DNA from 2 places in the Butyrivibrio sp. ob235 genome. Region 1 is predicted to be linked to the other one. Evidence: a T-box and tRNA genes for the amino acid it is inferred to sense, from the RefSeq annotation. Region 1 holds a T-box; the other holds one or more tRNA genes.
What was found. The T-box of region 1 lies ahead of ileS (isoleucine--tRNA ligase). A T-box ahead of a tRNA ligase gene usually reads a tRNA of that ligase, here a tRNA-Ile.
Positions count from the first base shown of each region.

Region 2: it has a tRNA-Ile gene. The T-box ahead of ileS (isoleucine--tRNA ligase) is inferred to sense a tRNA for this amino acid. The anticodon was not compared.

Region 1 is NZ_FOBE01000004.1:1,298-9,345, forward strand. It holds gene BMW61_RS05025 (TrmH family RNA methyltransferase) at 1-800, opposite strand, end outside; gene BMW61_RS05030 (phosphatase PAP2 family protein) at 908-1,834, shown strand; gene BMW61_RS05035 (hypothetical protein) at 1,849-3,369, shown strand; T-box leader at 3,430-3,654, shown strand; gene ileS (isoleucine--tRNA ligase) at 3,691-6,882, shown strand; gene deoC (deoxyribose-phosphate aldolase) at 6,991-7,650, opposite strand; gene BMW61_RS05050 (cytidine deaminase) at 7,668-8,048, opposite strand, start outside.
Region 2 is NZ_FOBE01000026.1:34,231-42,278, reverse strand. It holds gene BMW61_RS15905 (hypothetical protein) at 227-490, opposite strand; gene BMW61_RS15900 (WYL domain-containing protein) at 841-1,827, opposite strand; tRNA gene BMW61_RS15895 (tRNA-Ile) at 2,065-2,128, shown strand; gene BMW61_RS15890 (DUF2828 family protein) at 2,318-3,775, shown strand; gene BMW61_RS15885 (RtcB family protein) at 3,845-5,062, shown strand; gene BMW61_RS15880 (leucine-rich repeat protein) at 5,215-7,029, shown strand; gene BMW61_RS15875 (nitroreductase family protein) at 7,642-8,048, shown strand, end outside.

The DNA of each region.
Region 1 (8,048 bases):
AATGCTACAGCACTGGCAGCAGCCACATTGAGGGAATCAACGTCATGTGACATAGGAATTTTCACACAATAATCGCAGGCATCTATGGTCTCAGGTAAGAGTCCGTCTCCCTCAGCACCGAGGAATACAGCAAGTTTTTCGGAAGCGGTTATCTCCGGATCGTCTATGGATCTGGAATTATCACGAATAGCCATGGCCACGGTTGAATAGCCAAGAGCTTTCAAGACCTCCATGCTTCCTGTTTCCGGAAGAAACGTCCAGGGAATCTGGAATATCGTGCCCATGCTTACGCGTATTGCGCGGCGATATAAGGGATCCGTACAGCCATGAGAAAAGAGAACAGCATCCATGGAAAGTGCAGCGGCGCTTCTAACAATTGCACCTGCGTTGGTGGGATTTGTCACATTTTCAAGAACGGCTACTCTTCGCGCATTTTTGCAAACATCGTCTACAGACGGAAGAGGCCTTCTTTTCATAGCACAAAGCACACCGCGTGTGAGGTGGAAACCGGTAATGGATGTGAGAATACTGTCACTTGCAGAAAATACAGGAACTTTAAAGGGAAGAGACGCAAGTTTTTCTAAGACCAAAGAGGCTTCACCTCTGATCTGATTATTTTCGATCAGCACAGAAACCGGCTCATAGCCGGCGATCAATGCGCGCTCTATTACCTTCGGACTCTCAGCAATAAAAATGCCCGGAGCAGGTTCATTTATGCGGTATAGCTGTACTTCGGACTGCTCGCTGTAAACTGAAAGCCCGGCTGATTCAAGATTGGTTGTTTCAATTATTTGGATCATCTTTTTCTCCCTGACCAATAATAAAAAAGTATAGCACAAATTGGAAATGGCGGAATTCATCTGATAAAATAAAGAAGTTAATAAGTAATTTGAGGAGACTTTTTCTTATGGGGAATACTTTTTATTTTGGTTTTGAGCCACAGCTGATGGAATGGCTTCAAAATTTATTAGGAGAGGCCGGAGCCGGTTTTATTTCGCACTTTTCAGCACTTGGAGAAGAGACGGTCCTTCTTTTTATATTGGGATTTCTTTACTGGTGCTATGACAAGCAGTTTGGAATCTATATCGGGACAAATGCGGTATTAGGAGGGGTGCTCAATCCTCTGATAAAAAATATTGCACTAAGGCTAAGGCCCTATATGGTTCATGAAAATATTAAGTGCTTCAGGCCTGTGGAAAAATCGGGAGCTCTGGATGATATTTCTGCGCAGGGTTACTCTTTTCCGAGTGCTCATTCAATGAATTCGGCAACAGTGTACGGATCACTTGCAGGGTATCTGAAAAACCGATTTGTTCTAATAATTGCTATTATAATTCCTTTTCTTGTAGGAATATCTAGAGTAGTTGTCGGAGTTCATTATCCTACGGATGTTTTGACGGGATGGGCCACCGGTATTGCAATTGTATTCATCGTTCCTCTTATCTACGAAAAGGTCGGGGAAGAGAGACGCTCACTGTTAAATCTTATATTCTTTGCGGTATCTTCAATTGGATTTTTCTATTGCAAAACATCGGATTACTATACAGCTATGGGAGTTATGGCCGGCTTTTATCTGGCTATAGAATTTGAGAAAAGATTTGTTAATTTTGAAGAGACAAGAAAACCGCTTGAAATAATTATAAGGCTTGTGGGAGGAGCGGCTGTTTATCTGGTACTAAATACTGCTCTTAAGCTTCCTTTTTCAAAGGAATTTCTTGCATCCAACACCACGGGTGCTTTTATGGTGAGATTTATCAGGTACACGATAGTTGTGTTTGTGATGCTTGGTGTTTATCCAATGCTTTTCAAGTTCTTTAAGAAAAAAGAAAACTGAAGCCGGAGATATAAATGAGAGAGTCTGATTATACTATTGAATCGGAATCAAAATATAAATTTAAATGCTGCTTATTGACCGTAATCACGTTGGCACTTATTGTTCCCGTTATCTATATCGCAAGGTATGCCTTTCCCTGGGCGGATGATTTTACTTACGGTGCGCTGCCTCATAGGGCATTTGTTCATACAGGTTCTGTGCTTAAGGCTATAGGGGCAGCTTTTGAAGATACATTTGATACATATTTTGGATGGCAGGGGACTTATATCTCCTGCTTTCTGATGGAGCTTCAGCCTGCGGTTTTCAAGACTGAGTTTTATCACCTGACTGCATTTATTATGCTTGGAGCGATGTTTTTATCGTACTTTGCGCTTTTTAAGGTGATAGGGAAAGATGTCTTAAAAACAGACAGGATGAATTATCCGTTATTTTTATTGACATTTCTTATCACTGTTGAACTTGTGGATGGAAAGGCAGAGGGTTTTACCTGGTATAACAGCGCCGTTCATTATACCTTTGGACATGCTTTATTTGTGCTTTTTCTGGCACTTCTTCTGAAGAATTCCTTTGTTTGTGATAAATCCGTGCCATTAACAGTGCTTTCATCTCTTGCGGGATTTCTGGCTGCAGGAGTTAATAATATAACTGTTTTTGGCGGACTTCTTTTTATCATCATGGCAGTTTTGTTTGCGCTGTTAAGCCAGCTCCTGTCTGGTGACAAGGACTGCTCACATATTAAAAGAGCGATTATTCCTTCACTGATTTATTTTGTGGGGACAGCCCTGAATCTTCTTTCGCCGGGTAATAAAAACCGCATGGCAATGGCAAACTCCGTAAAAAACAGCGTATTTGTCACAGTAAGGAATTCTTTTGTACTGGGATTTCATTTTGTTCTTCGTCATATAAGTATTGAAGTTCTGGGATTTGCGATTCTCGCAGGAATCCTTATATGGAGAACTTTTCTGGAGCTGCAGAAAAAGGATGCGGTAAAGTTTAAGTTTCCTTTGCCCGGTGTGATTACAGTACTTAGTTATTGCCTGATTTCAGCTCTGTATTCGCCTTTTGCATATATTGGAAACTCAGAGATTTCAAAAGTGTACATAGAGGAGCAACTCTCTGTTAACAGGGTATCGAATTCGGTCTTCTATGTTTTCATATTGCTTATAGTTCTGAATGTGTTTTATTTCACTGGATGGATTTTTGCAAGAAAAGAGCAGGGATATAATAGAACTCTGGTAAGAGCGTTAAGTGCGGCAACAGTTTTCGTGATAGTTGCAGCGTGTATCCGAGTGATAATTCTGTTTCCCGGAAGGTATCTTACATCCGCGGCGATTACGAGTTTGAAGGATAATACAGCGCAGCAGTACGGGGAGATTATGCAGGAAAATATGAGAAGACTTACGGGTGATGAGCAGAATGTCGAGATTTTGCCTATAACAGTCGATCCTGATATTCTTTATCCCCATGACGGCTCACCTTATAAAGACGGGGCAGTTTTATTCTATGAAAAGGAAAGCGTTTATTATAATGAATAAAATCGATACATCCTATTGACTTTTTTTAATACTATGAATAAAATAATTTTTAATTGTATAGAAAAAGCTGTGACGAAGACAGTATATATTTATGGAAAGCTTCAGAGAGCCTGCGGATGGTGCGAGCAGGTGCAAGTACAGAATATAGAAAATCACTTCTGAGCTGCATGACTGAACTACAGTAAGTCATGACGGAGTCTCCCCGTTACGGAGAATCATATAAAACCGTAAATTCGGGGAGTATGCGTAAACAGGTGGTACAGCGAGTTCAGACTCGTCCTTTTTACAGGACGGGTCTTTTTTAATCGAAAGGAGTCTCAAATGTATAAGAAGGTTGACACTGATATGAATTTTGTCGCCCGTGAAAAAGAGATCGAGAAATTCTGGAAAGATCAGGATATTTTCCAGAAGAGCGTAGATACTCGCAGCAAGGGTGAGATGTATATGTTCTATGACGGACCGCCGACTGCAAACGGTAAGCCGCATATCGGACACGTGCTCACACGTGCTATCAAGGACATGATCCCGAGATACCGCACAATGAAGGGTTACACTGTTCCCCGTAAGGCAGGCTGGGATACTCACGGTCTTCCGGTTGAGCTTGAGGTAGAGAAGCTCCTCGGTCTTGACGGAAAAGAGCAGATTGAAGAATACGGTATGGAGCCCTTCATCAAGAAGTGTAAGGAATCCGTATGGAAATATAAGGGAATGTGGGAAGATTTCTCTGGAACAGTTGGTTTCTGGGCAGACATGGATCATCCCTACATCACCTATGATGATAACTTCATCGAGTCCGAGTGGTGGGCTCTTAATGAGATCTGGAAGAAGGGTCTTCTTTACAAGGGCTTCAAGGTAGTTCCTTACTGCCCTCGCTGTGGTACACCTCTTTCATCACACGAGGTTGCACAGGGCTATAAAGTGCTCAAAGAGCGCACAGCTGTTGTTCGCTTCAAGGTTAAGGATGAGGATGCATATTTCCTTGCATGGACAACCACACCCTGGACACTTCCTTCAAACATCGGTCTTTGCGTAAACCCTGATGAGAAGTATATCAAGGTTAAGGCAGCAGATGGCTATACATATTACCTCGCTGAGGCACTTGCTGATACAGTACTTGGATCACTTGCCAAGGAAGAGGGTGAGAAGGCTTACGAAGTTCTTGAGACTTATGTAGGTACTGACCTCGAGTATAAGGAATACGAGCCTCTTTACCAGTGTGCAAAGGATGAAGCAGACAAACAGCACAAGAAGGCGTTCTTCATCTACTGCGATAACTATGTAACGATGTCAGATGGTACAGGTATCGTACATATCGCTCCTGCATTCGGTGAAGATGATGCTCGTGTCGGAAGAAAATACGATGCTCCTCTTGTACAGATGGTTGACGGCGAAGGTAAGCTTAAACCTGAGACACCTTTTGCCGGAATGCGCTGCAAACCCACACAGAAGGAAATGGATGAGGGTGCTATCAGTGCGGATCCTGAAGTACTTAAGGATCTCGATAAGAGAAGTCTTCTCTTCTCAGCACCTAAGATGGAGCATGATTATCCTCACTGCTGGAGATGTAATACACCCCTTCTTTACTTTGCACGTTCCTCATGGTTTATCAAGGTAACAGAGGTTAAGGATGATCTCATCAGAAACAACCAGGAGATCAACTGGGTTCCCGAATCAATCGGTAAGGGACGTTTCGGTGACTGGCTTGAGAATATTCAGGACTGGGGTATCTCCCGTGACAGATACTGGGGAACACCTCTCAATATCTGGGAGTGCGATGACTGTGGCCACCAGCTTTCAGTAGGATCAAGAAAAGAGCTTGCTGAGCTTTCAGGAGATCCTTCTGCTGAGACTACAGAGCTTCACAGGCCTTATATCGATAAGTTTGAAATCACCTGCCCTAAGTGTGGCAAGAAGATGCACAGAGTTAAGGAAGTTATCGACTGCTGGTTCGATTCAGGTGCAATGCCCTTCGCTCAGCTCCACTATCCTTTTGAAAATAAGGAGCTCTTCGAGAAGCAGTTCCCTGCTCAGTTCATTTCAGAGGCTGTAGACCAGACAAGAGGTTGGTTCTACTCACTCCACGCAGAGGCAACACTTCTTTTCAATAAGCCTGCATTTAAAAATGTTATAGTACTCGGCCTTGTGCAGGATGAGAACGGACAGAAGATGAGTAAGTCAAAGGGCAATGCGGTTGATCCGTTTGAGGCTCTTGAGAAATACGGCGCAGATGCAATCAGATGGTACTTCTATACAAACTCTGCTCCCTGGCTTCCTTCAAGATTCGCAGGTAAGACAGTTCAGGAAGGACAGAGAAAGTTCCTCGGAACACTTTGGAATACCTATGCATTCTTCGTGCTTTATGCAAATATCGACGGATTTGATGCTTCCAGGTACACACTTGAGAAGGACAAGCTCACTGTAATGGATAAGTGGATTCTTTCCAAGATGAACACCATGATCGGTGAGGTTGATAAGAACCTTGAGAATTACAGAATTCCTGAAGCAGGAAAGGCACTTGATGCATTTGTTGATGATCTTTCCAACTGGTATGTAAGAAGATGCCGTGAGCGTTTCTGGGCTAAGGGAATGGAGCAGGATAAGATCTCTGCTTACATGACTCTTTACACAGCACTTGTAAACGTATCTAAGGCAGCAGCTCCCATGGTTCCTTTCATGACAGAGTCTATTTACCAGAACCTTGTAAGAACAAGTGATGCTTCAGCTCCTGAGTCAATCCATCTCTGCGATTTCCCTGAGGTTGACAGCAGCTTCATCGATAAGGAACTCGAGGAGAACATGGATGAAGTACTTCAGATCGTAGTTCTTGGCCGTGCTTGCAGAAATGCAGCTGCAATCAAGAACCGTCAGCCTATCGGACAGATGTATGTTAAGGCTGAGAAGACAGTTTCTGAGTTCTATCAGGAGATCATCGAGGATGAGCTGAATGTTAAGAAGGTAGTCTTTGCGGATGATGTAAGAGATTTCACAACATACACCTTCAAGCCTCAGCTTAAGACAGTAGGACCTAAATACGGTAAGGTACTCGGCGGAATTAAGGAGTATTTGGGATCACTCGACGGAAATAATGCAATGGATGAGCTTAAGGCTAACGGAGCTCTTAAATTTGAAGTTAACGGAACAGCAGTTGAGCTTACTGAGGAAGATCTCCTCATCGATATGGCTCAGAAGGAAGGCTTCGAGAGTACAGAGGATCATGGCATCACAGTAGTTCTTGATACCAATCTTTCAGAGGAGCTTCTTAACGAGGGCTTCATGTATGAGGTTATCAGTAAGGTTCAGACAATGCGTAAGGATTCAGGCTTTGAAGTTATGGATCACATCAAGCTGTCTGTAAACGGTAATGACAAGATTGCTCAGATCGTTAAGGATAATGCTGATTCTATTTCAACCAAGGTTCTTGCTACTGAAATCGTATATGACAATGATGTAGCAAACGCTAAAGAATGGGATATCAACGGCGAGAAAGTAACTATCGGTGTTGAGAAACTGTAAATAAAAAAGCCCCCGGCAGTGTGGTTTCCACAAAAAGCGATTATGCGTATTTTGCAACGAGCTTTTTGTGGGAATTACACCGTCGGGGGGCTTTTTTATGTCGGGTTATTATATCAGGTTTTCGTCCTTTACTATCTTAACGATTCTGCTGGTTCCAAGTCTGTCAGCGCCAAGCTTCATGAACTTTTCAGCATCAGCGATGCTTCCAATTCCGCCTGCAGCCTTCATTTTTACGTCAGGACCAACATGCTTGGCAAAGAGTGCGATGTCATCAAATGTAGCACCTGCAGTAGAGAAGCCAGTGGAAGTCTTGATGTAATCAGCCTTAGCCTCTGTAACAAGCTCGCACATCTTGATCTTTTCCTCATCTGTAAGGAGGCAGGTCTCGATGATAACTTTAAGGATGTGGTCACCGCAGGCAGCCTTGATTGCCTTGATTTCATTCAGAACATAGTCATAATTCTTAGCTTTAAGTTCACCGATATTGATAACCATATCGATTTCATTTGCGCCTTTTTCAATAGCATCCTTTGTCTCGAATACCTTTGTCTCGGTTGTCATGTTTCCGTTGGGGAAACCGATAACTGTGCAGATATTGAGCTTTCCGTTTGTGTAGTCATGAACGCGCTTGATGTAGCAGGGAGGAATGCAGATAGAAGCTGTCTCGTATTTCATGCCGTCATCAGCAATCTCTTTTATCTGATCCCAGGTTGCTTCCTGCTTTAAAAGTGTGTGATCACAGTGATTTAAAATTGTTTTGATATCCATTTCATATCCTTCTTTCTTTATTGATAATCCTTCAAAAAACTCATATTTTTAGGACCAAAGCCCAGGGGCAGTAATTCAGCAAGCTTGAATATTTTGTAGTTTTTTGGATCGTTTGTACCAAGTATTACCTCAAAGGTCTCGGGATCAACGAATTCGTTGAGGGCCTGTCTGCATACTCCGCAGGGAGCGCAGATCGGAAGTTCTTCCTGATTATCCGGACCGCCTACAATAGCTATTGCTGAAAATTCCCGTTCTCCTTCACTTACTGCTTTGAACAGTGCTGTTCTTTCTGCGCAATTTGTTGGTGTGTATGCAGCATTTTCAATGTTGCAGCCAAGATAAACCTTTCCGTCCTTCGTAAGGAGGGCGGCTCCTACGGCGTGGTGTGAATAGGGTGT
Region 2 (8,048 bases), on a different contig from region 1:
AACTTTCTTCGGAACCTTTACTTTTGCGTTCGCGTTTATCTTCTTAATATTCTTGTTCTTCGGACCGGTGAATTCAATTGTGTTTGTACCGATAACTTCATAGCTGTTTCCGTCGGAGCCCTGCTCAACAGCACCTACAGTCTGTCTCTCAGCAAAGGCAAAAGTACTGAAGTGCGTGATCGTAAATGAAATGGTTCCGTCACTGTTGAACCTCGGATGGATCAGGTCATCCCCAATGCCAGGTCATGATGGTTTTGCCATCTTTCTCCAAGTAAACAAAATAGTAAGCTTCCTGATCTACGACTGTGAAAATTGCGTGATGATCATCACTCCATTTAAGATTGGTGGGTGCAACCAGGGCTGCAGGCGTTTCTGTCTGAGCCGCGGATGTTTCTGCTGCAATAACGGTGAAGTTTGTTAATCCGATTACTGAAAATAGACACAGCATAGCTGTGGTGAAACATAAAAGATTTCTCTTGATTTTGTTCATTCCTCGCTCCCCTTATAAAATTTTCATACCCTCGGACTTTTATACTACATAAAAACTGTGAAATGTGGAATGTGGAAGGAAAAAGGTAAATCTTCCGAAGGAAAATTGCTAAGTGGATTTATGCAGAAATCATGGGTTACCAAGATAACATAAATAATGCATAGATCTGGGTATGGAAAAGATTTTTTGATGCCAAGAAAAAGTGGAAAAAAGAAATATCTTGGTAGAGCTGCTTCCAAGCACTACCAAGATATAAAGAATAGTCAACATATATTGGTACAACAAGTTTTGAACACTACCAAGAAAACAAGAAAAGCAATCGTATCTTGGCACAACAAGCTATAAACTCCTCACCTACTATATTCCCTCAGCCCATAATAATAGAACTTCCTGATCTTCTCCTTCAGGGATTCCGGCTCGATTACGATGGCGTCGCGGCCGAAACGCTTGAAGTACTCCTCAAGCTGGAGCTCGGGCCAATCAAAGTAATAGAGGTCACCTTCAATCTTGGAGACAAGTGGGCGGTTCTTGGTGATTGCCTTGAACTTTCTGACGCCATAAGGGTTGAGGCGTATGACAGCCTGCACGGGCAGACTCACAGAATGAGGGCTACGCAGAGCTTTTTCTCGAAGCTCATCCTGAATGTCCGGATTAAGCGTGAACGTGTCGGAGCTGACAAAGACACTTCGAAGCCTGGAGATGCGGAAAGTCCTGTGCTTTTTGGCGCGCCTGTCAAAGCACAGTAAATAGTTGCACTGCTCCTCCTTGGAAGGCGCAATGATATAGGGCTCAACATAGTAAGCCTTGTTGTCGCCGGAGGTTGTGGTTGTGAAAGAGAGGACCCGGTGCTCCTTCAGTGCCCGCGAAATATCCTCATAGCTGTCCTTGAAAATGATGGACTCTCGCTCGCTTCGTGGAATGGACAAGTAAGCATTGAACATGTCCTTGAGGTACTGTGAGAGGGACGTTTCCGCCAACATATTGTTCTCGATTATCTTCAGAATTTCATAGGAAGAGCCGCTCACAGTCAGGGTGAGCGCAGAGTTTTTGCCGCTCTGGTGGCGGTCAGCCTTAATATATGTGCTCACGATCTTATCTGCAAGAAAAGCTGCATCCTTCTTACTAATAGAAGAAAGCTCGCTAAGATCCTGCATAATATTCGCGAGCAGCGCCTCGCTGTCGTGCCTGTACTGATCAAAGTAGTTCACAATCAGCGTCTTGAGAAAAGCGTTGAGATTCACGCTTTCGTCATTCTTGGTGAACTCGAAGAGTTCAGCGTCATTTATAAGTCTTGATTTTGTATCCTCTGAAAGATAGATTTTATACTTTTCTGTCATATTGCACCTCTTTTATGGGGATGTATATTACATCATAAAAAACATATATAAACCATTTATAACATTATATTGGGGTCGCAGAAAAGAGTCAAACTGCATCTTTTTATCTCCAATACACTGCGCTATGATTAAGTCACAACAAAGACAAAGCCAAGTCACAAGTGGCCTGGCGAGTCACAAAGTCAAGTCACAACAGGCCTGGCGAGTTACAAAGACACAGACAGCAACTAACTTACAGGATAGCTAAGAGGTGAAGCACCGGATGAATAATCCGTGATCGCGGGTTCAAATCCCGCTCCAGCCCGGAAGGGTGTATGTGTCTTGAAAAAAAGAAGATACTAACAGCAATTAACTAGGGACGCGTTGAAAAGTCAGCTGTAGCATGATTTAGGCATTGCGGGGTAAGAGCCCGCGGCGCGTAAAAAACAGTATCTTGAAAAGCGGCTCATGGAAGCTACAGATCTGTGAGCAACAACAGGAGGAAACCAACATGTTATCATTCTTAAAGAAAGAAGCAAACATCACATATACAGAGAACGGCGCAGTTACCTATGTTTCAACACAGTCCGACTGCCTTGATCTTTTCGCAACAATAGGCGCGCTCAGAAGAGCTTCCGAGGAAGACATCATCACCAGATTCGTGAAGGCGTACGCTGAGGATGCGGACCTTGCGATGAAAATGCTCTTCTTTGCAAGAGACATCAGAGGCGGCCTCGGTGAGAGACGAGTTTTCAAGGTAATCCTTAAGTACCTCGCCGCTACAGAGCCTGAGTCTGTGAAAAAGAACATCGCGAACGTTGCGGAGTACGGCAGATACGACGATCTTCTTGCGCTCATGGACACACCTGTGGAAAAAGAAGTCATGAACTACATAGAGCAAACACTTCGCTCAGATATGAACGCCACCACTGACATCTCTCTCTTGGCAAAATGGCTCCCTTCCATCAACGCAAGCAACAAGGAAACCATAAGCAATGCAAAGAAGATCGCGAAGGCCCTTGGCATGACTGACTCCGAGTACCGCAGAACCCTGTCGGCACTCAGAGCGCAGATCAAGATCATAGAGAACAACCTCCGTGAGAAGGACTACACCTTTGACTACGAGAAGCAGCCCTCCAAGGCGCTCTACAAGTACAGACAGGCCTTCATCAGGAATGACGGCGAGAGATATCAGGCTTTCATAAATAGAGCGCAGGCAGACCCTTCAGTCATGAATACAGGCGCGCTCACACCTTATGATGTAATCGCACCCGTGATAGACAGAAGAGGTAAAACCTTCAGCGTGGAAGAGAGACAGGCGATGAACGCTACCTGGAACGCGCTCCCGAACTTTGCGGGCGCGGAGAACTCCCTCGTAGTTGTCGACGGCTCGGGCTCAATGTACGGCTGGGACAATCCCACACCGGCAGCAGTTGCGCAGTCACTTGGCATCTATTTTGCAGAGAAAAATACAGGCGCTTTTCATAATCACTTCATCACCTTCTCGGCGAACCCGAGACTCGTGGAGATCAAGGGATGCGACATAGTGGAAAAAGTCCGCTACTGCATGCGGTTCAACGAAGTCAGCAACACTGACATCGAAAAGACCTTCATGCTAATCTTAAGAACTGCCGTAAACAACAAACTCACGCAGGCTGACATGCCGGAGAAACTCTACATCATCTCCGACATGGAGTTCGACTACTGTGCTAATAATTCCGGAATGACCAATTTTGAGAACGCGAAGGCGCAGTTTGCAAGATACGGCTTCAAGCTTCCCCAGATAGTTTTCTGGAACGTGTCGAGCCGCAATCAGCAGCAGCCTGTAAAAATGAATGACCGCGGCGTGGCGCTTGTATCAGGCTGCAATCCGCAGATCTTTTCAATGTTAAAAGACGGCGATTTAGAACCCTACAAATTCATGATGAGCGTTCTTTCATCGAAAAGGTATGAAAGAATAGCCGCATAGCCGGGACCCAAAAAAGAAAACAGCCGAGAGCGTGCAATACTCCCGGCTCTGACAAAAAGGAAAAAACCAATGAACACAATAGAGATCAAAGGAAAAGTAAACACTGCTCTTTGCTTCGCTAAGGTGATCGAGGACGAGGCAATCGAGCAGATAAGAAGAATGTGCGACTACCCCATGACCGAGGGCTCCAAGATCAGAATCATGCCCGACGTCCATGCCGGGAAGGGCTGCACAATCGGAACCACCATGACCATCACAGACAAGGCCGTGCCCAACGTCGTGGGCGTGGATTTGGGCTGTGGCATGTACACAGTTAATCTCGGAAAACAGAACATCGACCTTGAGAAGCTTGATATGGCGGCTTTTACCGTGCCTTCAGGAAGAGAGGTCTGGGAGGGCAGAGTCGAGAAATTCGACTTAACCGAGCTTCGCTGCTACAGACAGCTGAAAGACACCAAGCGTCTCGAGAGATCCCTCGGGACACTCGGCGGCGGTAACCACTTCATCGAGGTGGACAGAGCTACTGATGGAACCCAGTATCTCATAATCCATTCGGGCTCCAGAAACTTAGGAAAACAGGTCGCTGAGCTCTATCAGACACTTGCCGTGGACCTTGCAAAAGGTATAGGAGATTATCTCGAGGCGAGGGATGAACTCATAAGAACCTACAAGGAGCAGGGCAGAAGAAGCGAGATCCAGGCTGCACTTAAAGAGCTCTACCATAAAAAGTATGTCGAGTTTCCGTCAACCATGCCCGAGGACCTTTGCTACTTATCGGGAAAATACCTTGAGGACTACCTTCACGATGTGGAGATATGCCAGAGATTTGCCAAGAGAAACCGCGAGAAAATGGCCGAGATTTTACTTGAGAAAACCGGTCTGTCAGGCGGGGAGTCTTTTCACACGATACATAACTACATCGACACCGACGAGATGATCCTAAGAAAAGGCTCAATCGCAGCCCACAAAGGAGAGAAGGTTCTGATCCCCATCAACATGAGAGACGGATCCGTGCTTGCGATCGGCAAGGGTAACCCTGAGTGGAACTACTCCGCACCCCACGGCGCAGGAAGAATCATGTCCAGAACCGCTGCGAAGAACAACCTATCCATGGAGGAGTACAAGGAGTCAATGAAGGGAATTTTCACATCATCCGTCTGCGAGGCGACAATCGACGAGGCCCCCATGGCCTACAAATCCCTTGACGACATCATCGACGTGATAGGGGAGTCGGTGGAGATCGTGGACGTCATGAAGCCGATCTACAACTTCAAGGCCTCAAACTGATATGTGCATAAGCCGTGAAAACTGAATAATGAACAATATAGGCTAAGCAATTTTGTTAATTGTTTAGCCTATTTCTCTGATGCCGGCGTAATTTATAATTGTTTTTGTAGCGTTAAGTCATGATTCTTTTTGTGACATTGGGGGAAATAAATATGAAGAAAAAGAGACGTCTGGTTTCTATTGTTTGCGCTGCCGTTCTGGCACTTTCAGGCCCTGGGGTTCTAGGGGCCGGAGATTTCACTTTGACTGCTCATGCAGAAGAGGAAGATCCGTACGAAATAGGTTTTTCTGATTATGCTATTGGAATTGCGAATGAATTTGGCGAGATAATTGATGAAGATACTATCTGTGATGGAGAAGGCCCCACTTATTCTGCAGTGTTTATGGATGAGGAGCTTGAAAATACCGTTTCGGATCCTGAGTATGAGTGGACACTTAGCAAGGACATACAAAAATATCTGTATATAGATGGTTCTGCTACCGGGGACACCATAGCTATTGCTACAAAGGAAGATGCTTTGCGGCAGCTTGGCGGCGAGGTATGTGCGTACGGAGAGCTGACTCTGACTGTATATAGTGATGATCTGGAAGAGCCCCTGGTGAGGGAAATTTCAATTAATTTTGCATTAGACGCGGCGTTCTATATTGCTGACGCGTGCCGAGTAAGCACAGAATTTCCGACACGCACTGTAAAAATGGAAGTTTCTGACAACATAGATCCAGACATGATTTCCTGGGATCTTTCCGGAGATTATGCAGATGACATTTTTTCTGTGAGCAAAACAGGTAAGGATATTACTGTAAAGCTGATGGATGACGCTGCAAACATTGTTGCTGAGAATGGCCTTGATAACGATGATTGCGGTTATCCACTTTATGCGGCAGATATGGAATTTTATTTGGAATCAAAGACCGGAAAGACAATGATGAACCTTCGCACTATGACTCTTGAATTTTATCTGGAGGATTTGTATGAAGTAACCTACTCTCCGGAGGAATTGTACTTTGTCAGAGGTGTTGCCGCAGAGAAGACAATTACGGCAAATATCAAGAACGCCGGCTCCAAGAACATAACTTACAAATGGTCACTGGATGGGTATGATCCGGAATCTGAGAAATGCTTTAAGATAACTCAGACTAATTCCAAAACCGTAAAGGTGAAATATAACGGCTATGCTTCAGAAGATGACTGGTTTGCTTTGCTTCTTGATATTGAAGTAAACGGCAAGCCGAAACCGCTATCCAAGGATACTGGAATCAACCTTTCTGATACGGAAGAAAAACCTAATAACAACGAGGAAGAATCGGGCTCCGGAAATAACGGCGAGTCCGGCTCAGGAAAAGGCGGCAAGTCAGGTTCAGGAAATGGAAAAGAGTCCGGTTCAGGAAATAGCGGCGAGTCAGGTTCAGCCAATGGAGGCAAGCAGGAGAATCCGCCTACCGTTCAACAGAACGAAAACCAGAACAATGACCAGGCTAAGAAACCCAAAGATATAGGCACACTGATTGAAGTTGCCGGCATGAATAATTACAAGTTTGTAGTTACTTCCAATACTGAAGGCGCTGCAACAGTAGCTTTCGCGGGATTAAAAAATAATAAGAAGGACAAAAAGCTCACAATTCCGGCAACTATAACGGATGAAAACGGCATTATGTATACAGTAACATCTATATCCGCTAAAGCCCTTAACGCTAATAAGAAAATCACTAAGGTCGTAATTCCGGAAACAGTAACTCTCATTGGCAAAAAAGCCTTTTACCAGTGCTCAAAACTTGGCACAATAATCATTAAATCAGAGAATCTTACCATAAGGGACAAGGCCTTCGGAAAAATTAAGAAAGGTGCAACCATCACTATATACGCAAGCAAGAAGTTGAAGTTTAAAAGAATGGTGAAAAAGATAAAAAAGGCCGGAGCCAAGAGTGCTGAATTCAAATACGAGAAAATTATTGAGTGTTATAAATAAATACGATTGCATTGGAAGGGGTCCTTTCTATTTTTTTTGCAGGCGTAGTTCCTGGCTTCTTACTAATTATCTTGGTATTGGAAATGGTAATAGTAATGGAATTGCTGTATATGCCAAGATAATTCTTATTTTTGTTTTTTCTTGGTAATGAATTGCTATTTTGGAACCAAGAAATTTTGCCTTAAGCGAATATCTTGGTTGTGGTCTAAATAAGCTGTACCAAAATATTTCTTGTTTTAGATTTATCTTGGCAATAAAATAGCTTTTTCGTGCCAAGATATTCTTGCTTTCACAAATATATTGGTAGAACTTGGATCAAGTCATACCAAGATATATCGTGCTTTAGATTTATCTTGGTAATGAAATGACTTTTTTGAACCAAGAAATATTATTTTTCACGAGTATCTAGGTATAGCCCATAACAAGCTGAACCAAGATATTTCTTGCTTGAGCTATATCTTGGCATTTGGACGTGCAAGGAGTTCATAATTGAATTCGATACTTGAAAAATGATTACAGAGTGATACAATTACATTGTGCAAAATATAATACAATTGTATCTTTTTATGCCTACCATTGGCGGGCCAAAGCAAGCGAAAGGGGAATTATTAAATGGAATTCAGTGATGTAGTAAAGAATCGTTATTCATGTAAAAAGTACGATACCAGAAAAGTTGACAGAGCTAGACTTAATACAATTCTTGAAGCAGGGCGACTTGCTCCCACAGCAAAGAACCTGCAGGAACAGCATGTATATGTAATTGAGTCGGAGGAGAATCTTGCTAAAATCGATAAGGCTACTCCGTGCCGCTATGGAGCACCAACAGTACTCGTTGTGGCTTTTGACAAGAACAATGTGTTCACATATCCCGGCGGCAAGAGAGATTCAGGCATCGAGGACGCGTCCATCGTGGCAACGCATCTTATGCTTGCTGCAGCAAATGAAGGCGTCGACAGCTGCTGGCTCAATTTCTTTGATCCTGATGAGCTGGCAAAAGACCTCGGCCTTCCGGAGAACGA